Regions from separate parts of the Pseudomonas sp. GW823-FHT02E01 genome, predicted to be linked through region 2. Evidence: riboswitches for the same ligand, from Rfam matches in the RefSeq annotation. Region 2 holds a riboswitch; the other holds the start of a gene.
What was found. Region 2 has a riboswitch for cobalamin ahead of AC1RDQ_RS22740 (CbtB domain-containing protein). Riboswitches for the same ligand answer to the same signal wherever they lie in the genome.
Positions count from the first base shown of each region.

Region 1: it holds a riboswitch for cobalamin, as region 2 does, so the genes downstream of both, cobO (cob(I)yrinic acid a,c-diamide adenosyltransferase) here and AC1RDQ_RS22740 (CbtB domain-containing protein) in region 2, are expected to answer to the same signal.

Region 1 is NZ_JBXAJS010000011.1:24,422-31,089, reverse strand. It holds gene AC1RDQ_RS23620 (PQQ-dependent sugar dehydrogenase) at 1-749, opposite strand, end outside; gene AC1RDQ_RS23615 (hypothetical protein) at 815-1,399, opposite strand; cobalamin riboswitch at 1,553-1,786, shown strand; gene cobO (cob(I)yrinic acid a,c-diamide adenosyltransferase) at 1,869-2,480, shown strand; gene AC1RDQ_RS23605 (cobyrinic acid a,c-diamide synthase CobB) at 2,477-3,859, shown strand; gene bluB (5,6-dimethylbenzimidazole synthase) at 3,856-4,506, shown strand; gene cbiB (adenosylcobinamide-phosphate synthase CbiB) at 4,503-5,411, shown strand; gene cobD (threonine-phosphate decarboxylase CobD) at 5,404-6,396, shown strand; gene AC1RDQ_RS23585 (cobyric acid synthase) at 6,393-6,668, shown strand, end outside.
Region 2 is NZ_JBXAJS010000010.1:68,503-75,170, reverse strand. It holds gene cobN (cobaltochelatase subunit CobN) at 1-1,473, opposite strand, end outside; gene cobW (cobalamin biosynthesis protein CobW) at 1,477-2,547, opposite strand; cobalamin riboswitch at 2,651-2,863, opposite strand; cobalamin riboswitch at 3,075-3,300, shown strand; gene AC1RDQ_RS22740 (CbtB domain-containing protein) at 3,422-3,613, shown strand; gene AC1RDQ_RS22735 (CbtA family protein) at 3,625-4,332, shown strand; gene AC1RDQ_RS22730 (cobalamin biosynthesis protein) at 4,329-4,742, shown strand; gene cobM (precorrin-4 C(11)-methyltransferase) at 4,824-5,570, shown strand; gene nfuA (Fe-S biogenesis protein NfuA) at 5,715-6,299, opposite strand; gene AC1RDQ_RS22715 (fatty acid cis/trans isomerase) at 6,537-6,668, opposite strand, start outside.

The DNA.
Region 1 (6,668 bases), on a different contig from region 2:
TGGCCAGTGGCGCGATCCACTTCCCAGATCGCCGCGCGACCTTCTTCCTTGTCCATGCCGTGTTCCGCAACGTTGCTGTTGGAACCCACGGTGACGTACAGCTTGCTGCCGTCCTTGCTGGCGATGACGTTTTTGGTCCAGTGGTGATTCAGCAGGCCGCCCGGCAGGTCGACCACTTTTGCCGGCGGTGACTTGATCTGCGTATCGCCACTTTCATAGTGAAAGCGCAGCAGGCGATCAGTGTCGGCCACATACAGGTCATTGCCGACCAGGGTCATGCCGAAGGGCGAGTTGAGGTTTTGCAGAAACACCGTGCGGGTTTCCGCGACCCCATCGTGGTCCTTGTCGCGCAGCAAGGTGATGCGGTTGGCGCTGGGCACCCTGGCTCCGGCACGCCCCATGAATTTCTTCATGATCCAGCCGCGAATGCCTTTGCCGTCTTCGGGTTTTGGGGGGGCATTGGTTTCCGCCACCAGCACATCGCCATTGGGCAGTACATAAAGCCAGCGCGGGTGATCCAGGTCTTCGGCAAAAGCGGCCACTTGGGTGCCATTGGCGGCGATGGGCTTCGCACCCTGCGGCCAGCCGATGGCCGGGGCGATGTTCACGGTCGGGATCAGGGTTTTGTCGGGTTCTGGCAGTTGAGGCGAAGGACCGGTGCCGTCGGAGACTTGCAGGCGGGCGGTCCCGCCACAAGCGGCGAGCCCTCCGCAGAACGCGATAACGAGAACGAGCGGGGGCGTGCGCATACGGTCTTCCCTATGAGTGCCTTGTTCTAATCATAGAGGCGCGTTGTCGTCCGATGGTTCAACCCTTAGCCACGTGCCTCCTTGAACAGCACTGCTATGCCGGGGTGATAGTTGCCGGCTTCGTTGCGCAACTTGCGGTAGGCATAAGGGAAATACCAGGCGACAGCGCAGCTGTGTTCCTTTTGCAGGTCGTCGACCATGTCCTGGAGCTCTTCCGGTGTGGCGCCCTGCTGGGCTTTTTGCGGGGCGACGAACAGGCAGCCGAGTTTCAGGTCGCTGGCGTGGCTCACGCGCTTCGCATCGCTGGCAACATCGAGCAGGGCCTGGGTCAGATTGAGGCTGTTGACCCGTGGCCAGCGCTGGCTGGTCTGGATGTAGGCGCGGGTTTCGGGTGAAGCCAGGAGCAGGTCGGCGCGGCTGTTGCGTTCGCCTTCTTCGGTCTGCTTGCGGGTGGGCGTCTGTTGCAGCGTGACCATCTCGGCCATCCAGGCGGCGGCAGACAGTAGTCCGAGATTGGCCTTCTCGTCGTGCCAGTACGGTGTGTCGCCATCACCGCGGACGGCGTTGTAACGGTCGATGCATTCGAACCAGCGTTCGAGCACCGGGCGCAGGAATTCCAGCTTTGGATTGCTGATGATCATGCCTTGCATGGGCTCACCCTTGTTGTTGTGTTGTGAGTTTGTGGCTCTTTGATATCACTGCTGGGAGCGTGGCACAAGATTGACGTCAGTTTATTGATTGATGGCAGTTATTCGGTCGATGGCCTCCCGGCTTTAATTGACGCTCCACCCCCAACCCTCTAACCTTCGCGGCTTGTTTCAGGTGCTCTGTGGCTTGGGTCGACAGAGTGAAACAGGGAAGCCGGTGAGTGAGTCCTTCTGTTGGTCGAAGGCCCGCAATTCCGGCGCTGCCCCCGCAACGGTAAATGAGTGAAAACTGTGTGTGATGCCACTGTGTCGATTTGATGCGGGAAGGCGCACGGTCTGGCCCCGCGGCCACTCATGAGCCCGGAGACCGGCCTGATTCATCCAGCGGCATCACGGTGGGCGATGCCAGGCTTGTTGCCTTCTATTCTTGTGCCTGCCCGCCGTTATTCCTGCCTCAACGGAGAGCTCCCCCATGACTGATACCCCCGATCGTGACGAACGCCACCTGGCGCGCATGCAGCGCAAAAAAGCCGTGATCGACGAGCGCATCGCCAATTCCCCGAACGAGTGTGGCCTGCTGCTGGTGCTGACCGGCAACGGCAAGGGCAAGAGCAGTTCGGCCTTCGGCATGCTTGCCCGCGCCATGGGGCACGGCATGCAATGCGGCGTGGTGCAGTTCATCAAGGGCCGCAACAGTACGGGGGAGGAGTTGTTCTTCCGGCGCTTTCCCGAGCAGGTGCGTTTTCATGTGATGGGCGAAGGCTTTACCTGGGAAACCCAGGACCGGCAGCGCGACATCGCCGCCGCCGAAGCCGCCTGGGCGGTGTCGCAGCAACTGCTGCGCGATCCGTCCATCGGTCTGGTGGTGCTCGATGAGCTGAACATCGCCCTCAAGCACGGCTACCTCGATCTCGATCAGGTGCTCAGCGACTTGCAGGCCCGGCCGCCGATGCAACACGTGGTGGTCACCGGTCGTGCCGCCAAGCCGGAGATGATCGAGATGGCTGACACCGTCACCGAAATGGGCGTGATCAAGCACGCCTTTCAAGCCGGGATCAAAGCGCAGAAAGGCGTCGAATTGTGAGTCAGCCTCGGCACTGTCCGGCGGTACTGATTGCCGCGCCGGCCTCTGGCCAGGGCAAGACCACCGTCACCGCGGCACTGGCCCGATTGCATCGCAATCAGGGGCGCAAGGTCCGAGTGTTCAAGTGCGGGCCCGACTTTCTCGATCCGATGATCCTCGAGCGCGCCAGCGGTGCGCCGGTGTATCAGCTGGACATGTGGATGGTCGGCGAACAGGAGAGTCGCCGGTTGCTGTGGGAAGCCGCCGCTGAAGCCGACCTGATCCTGATCGAAGGCGTCATGGGGTTGTTCGACGGTACGCCGTCGAGCGCCGATCTGGCGCGGCATTTCGGTGTGCCGGTGCTGGGGGTGATCGATGGCACCGCCATGGCCCAGACCTTTGGCGCATTGGCCCTGGGGCTGGCGCGTTATCAGCCGGACTTGCCGTTTGCCGGCGTGCTGGCCAATCGTGTCGGCACGCAGCGCCATGCGCAACTGCTCGAAGGCAGTTTGACTGAAGGTTTGCGCTGGTACGGCGCGCTGTCCCGGGAAACCGGGATCGAATTGCCGAGCCGGCACCTGGGGCTGGTGCAGGCCAGTGAGTTGAACGATCTCGACCTGCGCCTCGACGCGGCAGCCGATGCCCTGGCCAGCAGTTGCGAGGTCGCGCTGCCACCGGCAGTCGAATTCGCCGCCCCTGATGTCATCGCGGCCGAACCGCTGCTGGCCGGTGTACGCATTGCCGTCGCCCGCGATGAAGCCTTTGCGTTCACCTATGGCGCGAGCCTGGATCTGCTGCGGGCGATGGGCGCCGAGTTGTCATTCTTCTCGCCGATCCGCGACCGTGCATTGCCGCAGGCGGACAGCCTGTATCTGCCGGGCGGCTACCCGGAACTGCATCATGTTGCGCTGGCGCAAAACACCGCGATGCTCGATGCGATCCGCGCCCACCACCAGGCAGGCAAACCGTTGCTCGCCGAGTGTGGCGGCATGCTGTATCTGCTCGACTCCCTGACCGATGTCGAAGGCACTCGCGCCGAACTGGTTGGCTTGCTGGCCGGTGATGCAGTCATGCAAAAGCGCCTGGCAGCGCTGGCTCTGCAAGCGGTGGAACTGCCGGAAGGCTCGCTGCGCGGGCACACCTATCACCATTCGCTGACCACCACTGAACTGGCGCCGATTGCCCGTGGCTTGAGCCCTAACGGCGGGCGTGGAGCGGAGGCGGTCTACCGTGAGGGGCGGATGACTGCCTCTTACGTGCACTTTTATTTTCCGTCGAACCCCTCGGCGATTGCCGCGCTGTTTGCGCCTGACCTTGAAGCCGCCTTCGCGAGCAAGCCCACTCCCACAGGGGATTGCGTTTCAAATGTGGGAGCGGGCTTGCTCGCGAAGAGGCCATGAGCGACAACGCATTCTCCGAAGACGAGCGCGCGGCGGTGTACCGCGCCATCGCCGAACGCCGCGACATGCGCCACTTCAGCGGCGGCACCGTCGAGCCCGAATTGCTCCGTCGTCTGCTCGAAGCCGCGCATCAGGCCCCCAGTGTCGGCCTGATGCAGCCCTGGCGCTTCATCCGCATCAGCGATCGCGCCTTGCGCGGGCAAATCCAGGCCCTGGTAGAAGAAGAACGCATCCGCACCGCCGAAGCCCTTGGCGAGCGCAGCGATGAGTTCATGAAGCTCAAGGTGGAAGGCATCAACGATTGCGCCGAGCTGCTGGTCGCCGCACTGATGGACGACCGCGAGCAGCATATCTTCGGCCGCCGCACGCTGCCGGAAATGGACATGGCTTCGTTGTCCTGCGCGATCCAGAACCTGTGGCTGGCGTCCCGTGCCGAAGGGCTGGGCATGGGGTGGGTGTCTCTGTTCGAACCACAGGCACTGGCGGACCTGTTGAGGTTGCCGCCGGGTGCCAAGCCGTTGGCCGTGCTGTGCCTGGGGCCGGTGAGGGAGTTCTACCCGGCGCCGATGCTGGTGCTCGAAGGCTGGGCGCAGGCGCGTCCGCTACATGAATTGCTGTATGAAAATTATTGGGGAGTGAGTCAATGAGTGTGGCGTTGTTGAGTGTCGCCGCGGTTGCGCTGGATGCGCTGCTGGGTGAACCCAAACGCTGGCATCCGCTGGTGGCGTTCGGCCGTTTTGCCGAGCGCATCGAGCAACGTTTCAACGGCGGCGGTCGCGGCTGGCGCAGCCATGGCGTCACCGCGTGGGTGATTGCCGTGTTGCCACTGACGCTGCTGGCCACGGCATTCTCCTGGGCGCCTTATGTCGGCTGGATCGTCGAGATTCTCGCGCTCTATTGCGCCCTCGGCATGCGCAGCCTCGGTGAGCACGTCACGCCTGTGGCCAAGGCCCTGCGCAGTAATGACCTGGAAGCGGCGCGCACTCGGGTGAGCTATCTGGTCAGCCGCCAGACCAGCGAACTGGATGAAACCGAAGTCGCCCGTGCCGCTACCGAGTCGGTGCTGGAAAACGGAAGCGATGCGGTGTTCGCAGCGTTGTTCTGGTTTGCCGTGGCGGGCGCGCCGGGCGTGGTGCTCTACCGCCTGAGCAATACGCTGGATGCGATGTGGGGTTATCGCAATGAGCGTTTCGAACGGTTCGGCTGGGCGGCGGCGAAGGTCGATGATGTGCTCAATTACATTCCTGCGCGCCTGGTGGCACTGACATACGCGCTGCTGGGCAAAACCCGGCTGGCATTGAAATGCTGGCGCACCCAGGCCCCGACCTGGGATAGCCCGAACGCCGGCCCGGTGATGGCGGCAGGGGCGGGTGCCCTTGGTGTCGAATTGGGTGGGGCGGCGATTTATCACGGCGAACTGCATCAGCGTCCGCAGTTGGGCGAAGGTGTGCCGGCGGATGCCGACTCGATTGACCGGGGCTGGCAATTGGTCCAGCGCGGGGTATGGTTATGGCTGCTGATTCTCTGCCTGGGGGCCGAATTTTATGCTTGAGCACGGTGGGCGACTGCGCAAGGCGGCGCTCGAATACGGCATAGATGAAGCCGACTGGCTGGACCTGTCCACCGGCCTTGCGCCCTGGCCGTTTCCGGTGCCGGATATTCCGCTGCGGGCCTGGGCCCGTTTGCCGGAGACGGACGACGGTCTGGAGCAGGCCGCCTGTGATTACTACGGCACCTTGCAGGCATTGCCGGTGGCCGGCTCGCAAATGGCGATTCAACTGCTGCCGCGATTGCGTCGGGCGGGCAAGGTCGGCGTACTGTCGCCGTGTTATGCCGAGCACGCCGAAGCGTGGCGTCGCAACGGCTACATCGTGCGTGAAGTGCTGGAGCAGGAAGTCGACTTCTTTATCGACAGTTTCGACGTGCTGGTGGTGGTCAATCCGAATAACCCCACGGGTCTGAGCCTCACTCCCAGTCGGCTGCTCGACTGGCACACGCGACTGGCGCAGCGCGGCGGCTGGCTGGTGGTGGACGAAGCGTTCATGGATAACACGCCGCAACTGAGCCTGGCGCCGTTTGCCCATCAAGTCGGATTGATCGTCTTGCGTTCCTTCGGCAAGTTTTTCGGCCTGGCCGGTGTGCGCCTGGGGTTTGTGCTGGCCGAGCGCAAGTTGCTCAAGTTGCTTGCAGAACAAGTGGGGCCGTGGGCCGTGAGCGGGGCAACCCGGGTAGTGGGCCAGGCCTGTCTGCGCGATACCGAGGGACAAACGCGGCAACGGGTGCGTACCGAAGAGGCCAGCGAGCGCCTTGCGTCGTTGCTGGAACAGCACGGCTTCGAGCCCCAGGGCGGTTGTGCGCTGTTCCAGTGGCTGATCACCGAGCGCGCCGAAGAACTGCATGAATTCATGGCCCGGCGCGGCATTCTCCTGCGGTTGTTCACGCACAACAGCAGCCTGCGATTCGGCTTGCCCGGTGACGAAATCGCCTGGGTACGACTGGCGCGGGCGTTCGACGATTTCGCCAAGGAAAACCAATGACCACGCTGATGGTGCAGGGCACCACATCGGATGCCGGTAAAAGCACGCTGGTAACCGCGTTGTGCCGCTGGGTCACGCGTCAGGGCGTCAGGGTGGTGCCGTTCAAGCCACAGAACATGGCCCTCAACAGTGCGGTGACCGCCGACGGTGGCGAGATCGGCCGCGCCCAGGCGGTACAGGCCCAGGCCGCGCACCTCGAACCGCACACCGACATGAACCCGGTGTTGCTCAAGCCCAACAGTGACACCGGTGCCCAGGTGATCATCCATGGC
Region 2 (6,668 bases):
CCGCCCGCTGCGATACATCGGGTCGTTTTCCGGCGCACCCCAACGTTCGAGCACCGCCGCGCGATTGGCTTCAGGCAGGGCGTTGAACATCACTAGATAATCATCCATGCCCAGGCTTTGCTGGCACGGACGCAGGTCAAGGGTATCGAGGTCGTTGCTGACGCCGCCCAGTAACTGCTGGATCAGCGCGGTGCCGCTGTCTGGTAACTCAGCCGGTAATGGATAACCTTCGGCATGCAACGCCTGCAGGATATTCAGCGCCGCTGCCGGGGTATCGAGGCCGACGCCATTGCCGATGCGACCGTCGCGGGTCGGGTAGTTGGCGAGAATCAAGGCAATGCGTTTTTCAGCATTGGGCACCCGCGCCAGATCGATCCAGCGCCGCGCCAGTTCGGCAACGAAGTCCATGCGCTCCGGTTGTGGCCGGTAGCAGACTACATCCGACTGACTACGCTCACTGCGCCACGCCAGGTCCTTGAAGCTGATCGGGCGGCTGATGATGCGCCCGTCCAGCTCAGGCAACGCGATATGCATCGCCAGGTCACGGGGGCCAAGCCCCTGTTCGCTGGCGCGCCAGCCGGGTTCGTTGTCCTGGGCGCAAATCGCCTGGATCACCGGGATATTGCGGCGAAACGGGCGCAGATGAGGTGCTTCCGGACTGGATTGAGCGAAGCCAGTGGTGTTCAGAATCACTGAAGCTTCGACTTCATCCAGCCAGTCCTCGACCACCGAGAGGCAGCCGGGTTCTTTCAAACTGGCCAGCGCAATCGGCAATGGATTCAACCCCGCCGCCTGCAAACGCTGGCAAAAAACATCAATGAATGCGGTGTTCGCCGCCTGCAAATGCGAGCGGTAGAACAGCACCGCCGCCACCGGTTGACCCACGTGCCAGTCGGCCTGCCAGTCGCTCAGCGCGGCAGAGTGTTTGTGCGGATGGTAAATCGCCGTACGCGGCAGGATTTGCGGCTCATCCCAGGTGTAATCACGGGCCAGCCAGCGGTTGGCCAGGCAGCGGAAGAAGTCGAGGGCGTTGCCCATGCCGCCCTGGCGCAGAAACTGCCAGAGGCGATCGCGATCCTCGGCACCGACGGTGCTCAAGTCGCTGAGCTCCGGGTCCGGGCGATCATCACCTGGCACCAGAATCAGCTGCACGCCGCGCTGCGACAGCTCGACCAGACGCTCGATGCCGTAACGCCAATAGGCGATGCCGCCGTGCAGCGAGATCAGAATGACCTTGGCGTGGCGCAAGACTTCATCGACGTACAGGTCAACCGAGGCATGGTTCTGCACCTGCATCGGGTTGGCCAGGCGCACGCTCGGGTAATCGTCGGGCAACTGCTGCGCCGCTTCGGCGAGCAGCGCCAGGCTGGAATCACCGCTGCACAGGACCACCAGCTCGGCGGGGGTTTGTCCAAGGTCGGCAATGTTGTCATCCGACACGAAACCGCCGGGCTGGGTCCTGAGCAGGTGCATGGCTTACACGCTGAGCGCGGCGCGCAATTGCGCTTCGAGAACAGTGGCGTCCAGTTTCTGGCCGATCAGCACCAGGCGAGAGACTCGCGCCTCTTCGGCGCCCCACTGGCGGTCGAAATGCTTGTCAAAACGCGTACCCACGCCCTGGATCAGCAGGCGCATCGGCTTGTTCGGAATCGCCGCAAAGCCCTTGACGCGCAGGATGCCGTGCTGGACCACCAACTGGGTCAGCGCGTCCAGCAGCAGGCTTTCGTCGGCTTGCGGCAGTTCGATGGAGATCGAATCGAAGGCGTCGTGATCGTGGTCATCATGATCGTCGTCGCCATCGTGATGATGGTCGTGGTGGCTGTGGCGGCTGTCGATGTGTTCTTCGGAGCCGACACCGAGGCCGATCAGCACGTCCAGCGGCAGGCGACCACTGCTGGCTTCGATGATTTTCACCGCTGGCGGCAACTCTTCGGCGACTTCCAGGCGCACACGGGCCAGGTCCGTCGGGTTGATCAGGTCGGTTTTGTTGAGGATCACCAGGTCAGCGCTGGCCAATTGGTCGGCGAACAGTTCGTGCAGCGGCGATTCGTGGTCCAGGTTCGGGTCGAGTTTGCGCTGGGCGTCGACCTGATCCGGGAACGCGGCGAAGGTGCCGGCGGCCACGGCCGGGCTGTCGACCACGGTGATTACCGCATCCACCGTGCAGGCACTGCGGATTTCCGGCCACTGGAAGGCCTGCACCAGCGGCTTGGGCAACGCCAGACCGGACGTTTCGATGAGAATGTGGTCCAGATCGCCGCGACGGGCCACCAGTTCGCGCATCACCGGGAAGAATTCTTCCTGGACGGTGCAGCACAGGCAGCCGTTGGCCAGTTCATAGACACGGCCGTTGGCTTCTTCTTCGGTGCAACCGATGGAGCATTGCTTGAGGATTTCGCCGTCGATGCCCAACTCGCCAAATTCGTTGACGATCACCGCGATGCGGCGACCCTGGGCGTTGTCGAGCATGTGGCGCAGCAGCGTGGTTTTACCCGAGCCGAGAAAGCCTGTAACGATGGTGACGGGGAGTTTGGCCAGTGTTTTCATCGGATGCCCTATGGCTAAGCTGGCGGGCATACGGGACGACGACCGGCAACGCGCACGCGCGTGCCTGAAGAGTTCGCCACCGGATCACCCCGCCCGGTTGAAAGTGAGAATCTGTGACGAGGCAGGTCTCCTGGCTGACGATGTGCCGGGCTTGAGCCTGGCATTCGCTGCGCCTTCCCGCCGGCCTCATGGATTGAGTCAGCAGTGGCGTGGCAACGAACATCACCGTTCACAGTTGCGGGGGCAGCCGCGGCATTGACCGCGTTCCCTTCTTAGCTTCGACAAACGCCGAAGAACCTCGAAAGCGCAAGGCTACGCATGGTCTTGGGGCGGGTCAATGCTTGCGATCCCTGTGGCGAGGGGGCTTGCCCCCGTTCGGCGGCGAAGCCGTCGCAAATCCAGAGTGCACGCTTTGTCTGGATAAAAGTAAGGGGGCCGCTTCGCAGCCCAACGGGGGCAAGCCCCCTCGCCACAGAAACTCAAACGAGAACCCCTGCCAATTGACGCCCAACCCCCGCCCATGCTCTCCTACACACCTTGTTACGGGTGCCCTTCACAGGGTGAAACGGGAAACCGGTGAATCATGTGCTTTACTCTTAAGCCATGTCAGTCCGGTGCTGCCCCCGCAACGGTAAGCGAGCGAAGCGTCAGATCCACTGTGCCACTGCGGCATGGGAAGGTGATGCTTTCAGGTCCAGGCGCAAGCCTTTGCCCCTCGTGAGCCCGGAGACCGGCCCGCAACACAAAGTGACCAGTACGATCACTGAACCAACAAACCCGCGGTGGGCGGGCGCTGTTTGAAACCTTGCGCGCCTGGTCGTGCGGGGTTTTGCATGCGCTCTTATTCCCCGCTGACAGACCAGAGGGAAACGCCATGTCGATCATCAGCAGCGCCGAACACACAGCCGCAAGCACCACCTCAACCCTGACCCAACGTCTGGCCGCCGCCGTCTGCGCGTCGATCCTGGGCGCATGCCTTGTGTATTTCGCCGGTTTCTCGCACATCGAAGCGGTGCACAACGCCGCCCACGATACCCGTCACAGCTCCGCGTTCCCGTGCCATTGAGAGCTGTCGACATGATCAAGCGTATTGCGCAAACCGCAGGTTTCACCGGGCTGCTGGCCGCCCTGTTGCTGACCCTGCTGCAAAGTTTCTGGGTCGCCCCGCTGATTTTGCAGGCCGAGACCTACGAAAAAGCCGAACCGGCCGCTGTTGAAATGCATGAACACGCCGACGGTGCGATGGCTGCTCACACTCATGATGCACAAGCCTGGGAGCCGGAAGATGGCTGGCAGCGCGTGCTGTCGACCACTGGTGGCAACCTGGTGGTGGCGGTCGGTTTCGCCCTGATGCTGGCCGGCCTGTACACCTTGCGTGCGCCGACCAAAACCTCTCAAGGCCTGCTCTGGGGCCTGGCCGGTTACGCAACCTTCGTGCTCGCGCCGACCCTCGGTCTGCCACCTGAATTGCCAGGCACTGCCGCCGCCGACCTCGCACAACGGCAACTGTGGTGGGTCGGTACCGCCGCCTCCACCGCCGTCGGTATTGCGCTGATCGTGTTCAGCCGTCACTGGCTGATGAAAGTCCTCGGCGCGGCGATCCTCGCCGTCCCCCATGTGATTGGCGCGCCGCAACCGGAGGTGCATTCGATGCTTGCTCCAGAGGCACTGGAAACCCGGTTCAAAATCGCTTCGCAACTGACCAACGTGGCATTCTGGCTGGCCCTGGGCCTGATCAGCGCCTGGTTGTTCCGTCGCAAAAGCGATGGTCAATACAACGCATGACTGACGTCAGCACAGCGCCGACCCTGGTGGTCGGTCTGGGCTGCCAACGGGGCTGCCCCGTCAGCACGTTGCTGGCGCTGCTCGATCAGGCGCTGGAGGCGCACCAGATAGCTCGTCATGAAATCAAGGCGCTGGCCAGCATCGATTCGAAGCGCGACGAACCTGCACTGATCGAACTGGCTCAGCAACTCGGCCTGGAACTGATGTATTTCAGCAGTGAGCAACTGGCCGCTTATGAACCGCAACTCAGCCATCAATCGCAAATCGCGTTTGAACGCACCGGTTGCTACGGCGTTGCGGAAAGCGCCGCACTGGCCCTGGCCGAACAACTGGCCCAGGCCCCGGCAAAACTGCTGATTCCACGACAAAAATATGCCCAGGCAACCCTGGCATTGGCTGGCGCTGCGTAAAAACCGATAATCCCCGCCTTTGATCATGAACATTCTTCATCTGAAGGCCTGTTCAGCCCCTTTTTCCCACAGGAACCGACGATGACCGTCTACTTCATTGGCGCAGGTCCCGGCGACCCCGAACTGATCACCGTCAAGGGCCAGCGGCTGATTCGCAGTTGCCCGGTGATCATATATGCCGGCTCACTGGTGCCGGCCGCCGTACTGGAAGGTCACTGTGCCGAACAGGTGGTCAACAGCGCCGAACTGCACCTGGAACAGATCATCGACCTGATCAAGACCGCCCACACCAAAGGCCAGGATGTGGCCCGGGTGCACTCTGGCGATCCAAGCCTGTATGGCGCAATTGGCGAGCAGATTCGCTATCTGCGTGAACTGGGCATTGCGTTCGAAATCGTACCCGGCGTGACTGCCGCAGCCGCTTGCGCAGCGCTCTTGGGCGCGGAACTGACCCTGCCGGACATTTCACAGAGCGTGATCCTGACTCGCTACGCCGACAAAACCGCCATGCCACCCGGAGAGGAATTCTCCAGCCTGGCGCAGCACGGCGCGACCATGGCGATTCATTTGGGGGTCAGTCACCTGGCGAAGATCGTCGAGGAACTGCTGCCCCATTACGGCGCCGATTGCCCGATTGCAGTGGTGCATCGAGCGAGCTGGCCGGATCAGGATTGGGTGGTGGGCACGCTGGCAGATATTGCCGGGAAGGTTGAATCGAAGGGATTTCGTCGTACGGCGTTGATTCTGGTGGGTCGGGTGCTGGGCAGTGACCACTTCAGCGAGTCATCGCTGTATCGCGCGGGGCATGCGCATCTCTATCGCCCATAGCGCCCTCTTCGCGAGCAAGCCCGCTCCCACATTTGGAATGCATTCCCCTGTGGGAGCGGGCTTGCTCGCGAAGGCTTCAGTGAATTCGACCCATAAAAAAACGGCGCTCACGGGGCGCCGTTTTTTCAATTCGCAGCGAACACCTTAGTAGTAGGCGTTTTCTTTCTGCGTGTGGTCGGTCACGTCGCGAACACCTTTGAGCTCCGGGATGCGCTCGAGCAAGGTGCGCTCGATGCCTTCCTTCAGCGTCACGTCGGCCTGGCCGCAGCCCTGGCAACCACCACCGAACTGCAGGACGGCGATGCCGTCTTCGACCACGTCGATCAGGCTGACCTGACCGCCGTGGCTGGCCAGCCCCGGGTTGATCTCGGTTTGCAGGTAGTAGTTGATGCGCTCGTTGACCGGGCTGTCGGCGTTGACCATCGGTACCTTGGCGTTTGGCGCCTTGATGGTCAGCTGGCCGCCCATGCGGTCGGTGGCGTAGTCGACAACGGCATCGTCCAGGAAGGCTTCGCTGAAGTGGTCGATGTACGCGGTGAAGCTTTTGAGCCCCAGCGCGGTGTCTTCGGGTTTTTCTTCGCCCGGCTTGCAGTAGGCAATGCAGGTTTCGGCGTACTGGGTGCCAGGCTGGGTGATGAAGACGCGGATGCCGATGCCAGGGGTGTTCTGCTTGGAGAGCAGATCAGCCAGGTAATCGTGGGCGGCGTCAGTGATGGTAATAGCGGTCATGGAAACTCCTCGCAGGCTTGGGCGCAGTTTACGCCAATCAACGCGCCGGACAAAGTCCTAGTATTTTTGTCGGGAAAGATTCCGACAATTCCCCTTATGGGAGTGGTCTTATGTGGCGAGGGGGCTTGCCCCCGTTGGACTGCGCAGCGGTCCCATTTTTTAGGGCCGCTTCGCGACCCAACGGGGGCAAGCCCCCTCGCCACACAAGCTCGCTCCTACAAGGGGATCTGCGGTGGTTCAGAGGTTCTCGTAGCGATTCATGTCCAGCACGCCCTCTTCCACCGGATCGGTTTCGTGGATGTAGCGGCTCAGGTCATGGAAATAAGCCCAGAATTGCGGATGACTGCGGCGTATTCCCCAGCGTTCGAC